Regions from separate parts of the Variovorax sp. PAMC28562 genome, predicted to be linked through region 1. Evidence: predicted binding sites of a transcription regulator. Region 1 holds the regulator's gene; the other holds the start of a gene.

What was found. Region 1 encodes sigma-54, which starts transcription at its own class of promoters, with help from an activator protein. Its sites were predicted from a motif close to TGGCANGNAANCTGCTTT; they were not measured.
Region 2: a site for sigma-54 is predicted at 1,348-1,365, ahead of H7F36_RS07450 (DUF3567 domain-containing protein). Genes of this name have one in related genera too.

What each region holds. Positions count from the first base shown of each region.
Region 1 is NZ_CP060296.1:718,776-721,979, forward strand. Features, by position in the region: gene H7F36_RS03480 (hybrid sensor histidine kinase/response regulator) at 1-508, shown strand, start outside; gene H7F36_RS03485 (RNA polymerase factor sigma-54) at 518-2,131, opposite strand; gene lptB (LPS export ABC transporter ATP-binding protein) at 2,142-2,921, opposite strand; gene lptA (lipopolysaccharide transport periplasmic protein LptA) at 2,921-3,204, opposite strand, start outside.
Region 2 is NZ_CP060296.1:1,570,241-1,573,444, reverse strand. Features, by position in the region: gene H7F36_RS07455 (DUF3108 domain-containing protein) at 5-1,264, shown strand; gene H7F36_RS07450 (DUF3567 domain-containing protein) at 1,408-1,686, shown strand; gene H7F36_RS07445 (ChaN family lipoprotein) at 1,893-2,645, shown strand; gene H7F36_RS07440 (aminotransferase class III-fold pyridoxal phosphate-dependent enzyme) at 2,686-3,204, opposite strand, start outside.

The sequences.
Region 1 (3,204 bases):
GATCACGCTGCGGTCGCTGCCGGGACGCGGCTCGGTGTTCGGCTTCACGCTGCCATCGGCCCCTCGCGATGGGCACCCCGACCTCACGGCACGCGCCGCGACCGCGGCGGCGACCAGCACCGCTGCGCTCGACGCCATGCCGCTCGCGCCCGGCTTGGCGGTGCTGGTGGTCGAAGACAACGCCGTGGTGGCCGACAGCCTCGCGGCCCTGCTGCGCCAATGGCAGGCGCTGCCACGCATCTACGAGAGCGCGGCCGAGGCGCTGGCGCTCGCCGACCTGCAGGCCATCGACGTCGCGCTGTGCGACATCCGCTTGCCGGGCAAGCTCGACGGCATCGACCTGGCGCGACGCCTGCAACTGCAAAAGCCGTCGCTCACGATCGCGCTGATCTCGGCCGATATCGATGAAGCGACGCTGCACCTGGCCCGCGAGCGTGGCTGGCATGCGTTGCGCAAGCCGGTGCAGCCGGCAGAGCTGCGCGGGATTTTGTTGCAGGCGCGGCGGTAAACCGACGCCTTAAAGGGCCTTGCGCAGATTCGCCGGTGCGATGCGCAGCGCTTCGCGGTATTTGGCGACGGTGCGCCGCGCACATTCGATCCCCTGCTCTTTCAGCATGTCGGAAATCTGGCTGTCCGACAGCGGCTTCTTGATGCTCTCCGCGCTCACGAGTTGCTTGATGAGCGCTCGCACTGCCGTGCTGGATGCATTGCCGCCGGTTTCGGTGCCGAGTGCCGAGCCGAAGAAGTACTTGAGCTCGACCGTGCCGTAAGGCGTCGACATGTACTTGGCCGTGGTCACGCGGCTGATGGTCGACTCGTGCAAGCCCAACTCGTCGGCGATCTCACGCAGCACCAACGGGCGCATGGCGAGTTCTCCGTGCACGAAAAAGCTTTTCTGCCGCTCGACGATGGCGTTGCTCACCCGCAGGATGGTGTCGAAGCGTTGCTGGATGTTCTTGATGAACCAGCGCGCCTCCTGCAGCCGCTGCGACAGCGCCTGGCTGCCCTCGCCCTTGTGCGCCTTGAGCGCGCCGGCGTAGATGTCGTGCACGCGCAGACGCGGCATCACGTCGGGGTTGAGCATCACGCGGAACTTGAGCGTCGCGCCGCGACCGGTGCGGGTGACGATCACGTCGGGCACCACGATGTTGCGTTCGACATCGACGAAGCGGCGACCCGGCTTGGGCTCCAGCTTGGCAATCATCTGCAGCGCGCTGCGCACTTCTTCTTCGTTGCTGCGTGCGAGCGTGGCCAAGCGTTTGAAGTCGCGCCGCGCGAGCAGTTCCATCGGCTGCTTGCAGATCAGGATCGCAGTCTTGCGGATCTGCTTTTCTTCGACGGTCTCGTTCTCATGGGCGAGCGCCTTCAGCTGGATCGCCAGGCATTCGCCGAGATCGCGTGCGCCGACGCCGACCGGCTCCAGGCTCTGCAACAGGCCAAGCGCCACCTGGAAGTGGTGGACGAGGCCGTCGAACTGGTCGTTGTCATCGCCTGCGAGGCCTGATGCCAGCGCTGGCAACGAGTCTTCGAGGTAGCCGTCGTCATTCAACGATTCGATCAAAAAACGCAACGCGGCCTGGTCGTTTTCGTTCAGCCGCAGGCTCAGCGCCTGTCGGTGCAGGAAGGATTGCAGCGACTCCTGGCTGCGCGCGAGCTCGGTGGCGTCGGTGCGCTCGCTGCCGTCGTTCGGACCCAGGTTGTTGCTGCTGGCGGGCGCCTCGCCGCCCCATTCGCCATCGTCCGGCGTCATCTCGACCGTGCCATCGCCGCCCCAGTCGGGCTCCTGGTCGGACATCTCGCTGGCCGGCGCTTCGGTCTCGCTGGCGGTCGTGGTGGTGCTCGCGCCGTCGGCGTTGGTCGCCAGCGCGCTCGGCGCGAACTCGCCGTCGCTCTCGCTCTGGCGGTCGCTGTCGTGCTCTTCACGCGGCGCCGGCGCGTCGGACACGTCGATGCCGAACTCTTCGCGTGCTGCTTCTTCGGCCGTGCGCTCCAGGAACGGGTTGTCGTCGAGCATCTGCTCGACTTCCTGGCTCAACTCGAGCGTGGACAACTGCAAAAGCCGGATCGACTGCTGCAGTTGCGGCGTGAGCGCGAGGTGCTGCGATACGCGCAGCGACAGGCCTTGCTTCATCCTGCGCGCTCTACATCCGGAAGTGTTCGCCGAGGTAGACGCGTCGTACCTCGGCGTTGTCGACGATCTCCGAAGGCGTGCCCTGTGCCAGAACTTGCCCGTCGCTGATGATGAAAGCGTGATCGCAGATGCCCAGCGTTTCACGCACGTTGTGGTCGGTGATCAGCACGCCGATGCCGCGCTCTTTGAGAAAGCTGATGATTCGCTGGATTTCGATAACGGCAATCGGGTCGATGCCCGCGAAGGGTTCATCCAGCAGGATGAAGCGCGGCTGCGTGGCGAGCGCACGGGCGATTTCGACCCGCCGCCGTTCGCCGCCCGACAGCGACAACGCCGGCGAGTTGCGCAAATGTTCGACGCGCAGATCGTTCAGCAGCTCGCTCAGCCGCTCTTCCATCCGTGCCTTCGATATCGGGACCGACTTGCCGGACTCGTCGGTGTCTAGCTGCAGCTCGAGCACGGCCCGCACGTTCTCTTCGACCGTGAGCTTCCGGAAAATCGACGCCTCCTGCGGCAGGTAGCTCAGACCCATGCGCGCGCGCTTGTGGATCGGCATGTGCGCGATAGGCTCGCCGTCGATGGTGATCTCGCCCGCATCAGCGCGAACCAGTCCGACGATCATGTAGAACGACGTCGTTTTTCCGGCGCCGTTCGGGCCCAGCAGCCCGACCACCTCGCCCTTTTGCACGCCGAGCGACACATCCTTGACGACCGTTCGGCTGCCGTAGGTCTTTTTGAGGCCGCGCGCTTCGAGGCGGCTGCCGACGTCGATCGTGTCTGCGTTTTCGATCACTTGCGCGGTTCTCCGCCGAGCGTGGTGCTCTGTCGCAAGCCGGAGCCTGGAGCGGGGGTGGCGGGCTGGGTAGCGGCCGGTGCGGCACTTGACCCTGAGCCAGAACCCGAGCCCGAAGCACCGGATGCTGGTGGCGTGGCTTTGGCGCCACCGGCTGCCGACGCCGGAGCGCGCGGCGTGAGCACCGCCCTGACGCGGCCACCCGAAGCACCGGCCGCGACACTGGCGTCCGGCGGCAAGGTCGAACCGTTGACCGTGAAGGTGTCGTTGCTCTGGTCGT
Region 2 (3,204 bases), 850 kb from region 1:
GCTCATGACACAAGGTGAACCTGCTGCCTTGCGCTTCACTCCATTCGTCATGTCGTCATCGTTGACCGCTCCTCCCTTGCCCGACCTGCCGCGGCCGCCCTGGCGCGCGCTGGTGACGGTGACGCTGGCGGTCGCCCTGGTCCACCTCGCGCTGCTCGGACTGACGCCGATGGCCGTCGGTCCACAGCCGGCACCGCTGGCCGGCAAGTTCAGCACGCGGACCATCGTGATCGCGCCGCCGCCGAGTGCGGAGCCTGCTGCTGGTTCTGCTGCCACGCCCGCACAAGCAGGCACGCCCGCAGCAGCGTCCGCGCCAAAACCGGTACACCCACGCGCCGCGCGGACGATCACGCCGCCCAAGCCACGCGCGCCTGTCGAAACGCCGCGGCCACCACCACCGCCGAATGAGGCCGTGCCGCAGCCTGCCGTCGAACCCGTGATCGAGCCAGCGGCCAAGGCGCCGGCCGTCGAACCGACGCCCGCCGACACCACGGCTGCAACAGCGCCCGAAGCCGCCGCCAGTGCGCCGGGCGGCTCCGGCGGCGCAGCCTCCGCAGGCAACGCCGGCAGCGGCACGAGCCCGCAAGGCGCCATGACCGGCCCGACGGCCTTGCGCGTGCCCGGTTCCGTGCAACTCGCCTTCGCCGTGACCGGCCAGCAAGGCACGTCGCCGATGCAGGGGGTTTTCGGGCGGCTCGACTGGCTGCAGGACGGCAACGCCTACGACGCGCGCCTGGCGCTCACTTTTTTGTTCCGCACGCTGCGCACCCAGCACAGCAGCGGCGTGATCGGACCGACCGGTATCGAGCCGCAGCGCTTTTCAGACAATCGCAAAACCGAGATCGCCTCGCATTTCGTGCGCGACCAAGGCAAGGTGGTCTTCAGCAACAACGCGCCCAGTGTGCCTTTGCTGGCCGGCGCGCAGGACCGACTGAGCGTGGTGCTGCAGCTCGGTGCGATGCTGGCCGGCGATCCGGCGCGCTATCCGGCCGGCAGCGCCATTTCGGTCCAGACGGTCAGCTCGCGCGATGCCGAGATCTGGACCTTCAATGTCGAGGGCGAAGAGAAGTTGAGCCTGCCGGCCGGCGATTTCACGGTGCGCAAATTGACGCGCAGCGCGCGTCGCGAATTCGACGACCGGATCGAGCTGTGGCTGGCGCCAGACCTCGGCTACCTGCCCGTCCGCATCAAGCAAACCCAGCCCAACGGCGACTTCGCCGACATGCAACTGCGCGAACAACTTGCGATGAAGCCGCCAGGTTGAGCGCGGGTTGCAAACCAATCGGTGCAAGTCTGCGCGCCGGAAAATCGCTCGAAAATCCTGTTTTTGCGATCCATTCTTGAAACTGGCGCGTTGATTGCTATCTAACCTCCATGAACGCTCTCGACATCCTTTCCAGTTCCGCCATGCACATGCTGTACGACTCCGACGCGTACGCGGTCGTGCACGTGCAGCCCACAGAGGGCGACAAGCCGCTGGCGCCGCACCTGCCGGTGCTGGCGCGCCACGGTTTCGAGATCGTCGACAAGCGCTCGGGCAAAGAGGTCTACCTCGACGGCTCGTGGGCCGAACTGTTCCAGCAACAGATCACTGCCTGGCAGATCAACACGCCAACGCAGGAAGAAGTCGAAGACACGCTCGAGGGCTATGCGGAGCTGGCGCAGAAACCGGTACTCGTTCATTGAGAGCATTCGTCGAGTCGGCGCCTGAGCCAAGATGGATTGAACCGCGCGCTCCTTTCCTCGCTCCTCGCTAGTATTCGCAGATGCATTCGCTCAATTCTTCGGCTCGTTTGTCCGCAATGCGGTTTCGATGGCTGGCCTCGTTGCGGACTTCATCTCGTCTTTTGGTTGTCTCGTTCGGCGCCGCCTTGTGGCTTGCCGGCTGCTCGATGCTCCCCGGCGCTCCCAGCACCGTCGCTGCCGACGTCCCCGTCGCACGGCGCATCGACGCTTTGATGCCTGCCGACGTCATCCTGCTGGGGGAGCAGCACGACGCGGCCGACCATCACCGCATCGAACGCGAGGCGGTGGAAGCGCTGGTGACGCAGGGCAAGCTGGCCGCGCTCGCCATCGAGATGGCGGAAGAAGGTAGCGGCACGGCCAAGCTCCCGGCCGGCGCGACCGAAGCCCAGGTTCAGGACGCCTTGAAATGGAACGACAAGGCCTGGGGCTGGGACGACTACGGCCCGGCCATCATGGTGGCAGTGCGCGCCGGCGTGCCGGTGGTCGGCGCCAACCTGCCGCTGGCTCGTATCAAGGACGCGATGGCCGACGTGTCGCTCGACGCGCAGCTCTCGGACAGCGGCCGCGAAACGCAGCAAGCTGCCGTCCGCGCCGGCCACTGCGACCTGTTGCCCGAATCGCAAATCGGCCCGATGACCCGCGTGCAGATCGCACGCGACCGCGCCATGGCGCAGGCTATCGTCAAAGCGCGCCAGCCGGGCAAGACGGTGCTGCTGATCAGCGGCGCAGGGCACGCGACCAAGACGATCGGCGTGGCGCAGCATCTGCCGACCGATCTGTCGATCAGATCGATCCAGTTGCAGGCCGGCGGCGCAGGAAAGGCCAAGGGCTACGACGCGATCTGGATGACCCCGGCGCTGCCCGACAAGGACTACTGCGCCTCCTTGCGCAAGGGCTGACGGAAGCCGGTGCCGGCGCATTGGCCGCGCCGGCGTCCGCTCAGGCGAACTTCTTGATCGAATCCGCCAGCGTGTTGACCAGCGTGTCGATGTGCGATTTCTCGACGATGTAAGGCGGCGCGATCACCAGCACATCGCCCGCGGCCCGGACCAGCGATCCCTTGTGGAAGCAATCGAGAAAGACGTCGTAGGCGCGCTTTCCCGGCAGGCCGGCGATGGGCGCCAGCTCGACGGCGGCGGCCAGGCCCAGGCTGCGAATGCCGATGACGTTCGGCAGGCCTCTGAAGGCGCTGTGGAACGCGTCGCCCAGCACCGGGCCCATTTCGGCGGCGCGCGAGAAGAGCTGCTCTTTCTGGAACAGCTCGAGCGTGGCGATGGCTGCCGCGCAAGACACCGGGTGCCCGGAGTACGTGTAGCCATGGAAAAACTCGACCACGTGCTCCGGCGCGTCGGTCTTCATCAGTGCGTCGTAGAGCTTGTCGCGGCAGATCACGCCGCCCAGGGGAATGACGCCGTTGGTCACGCACTTGGCGAAGTTGAGCATGTCGGGCACCACGCC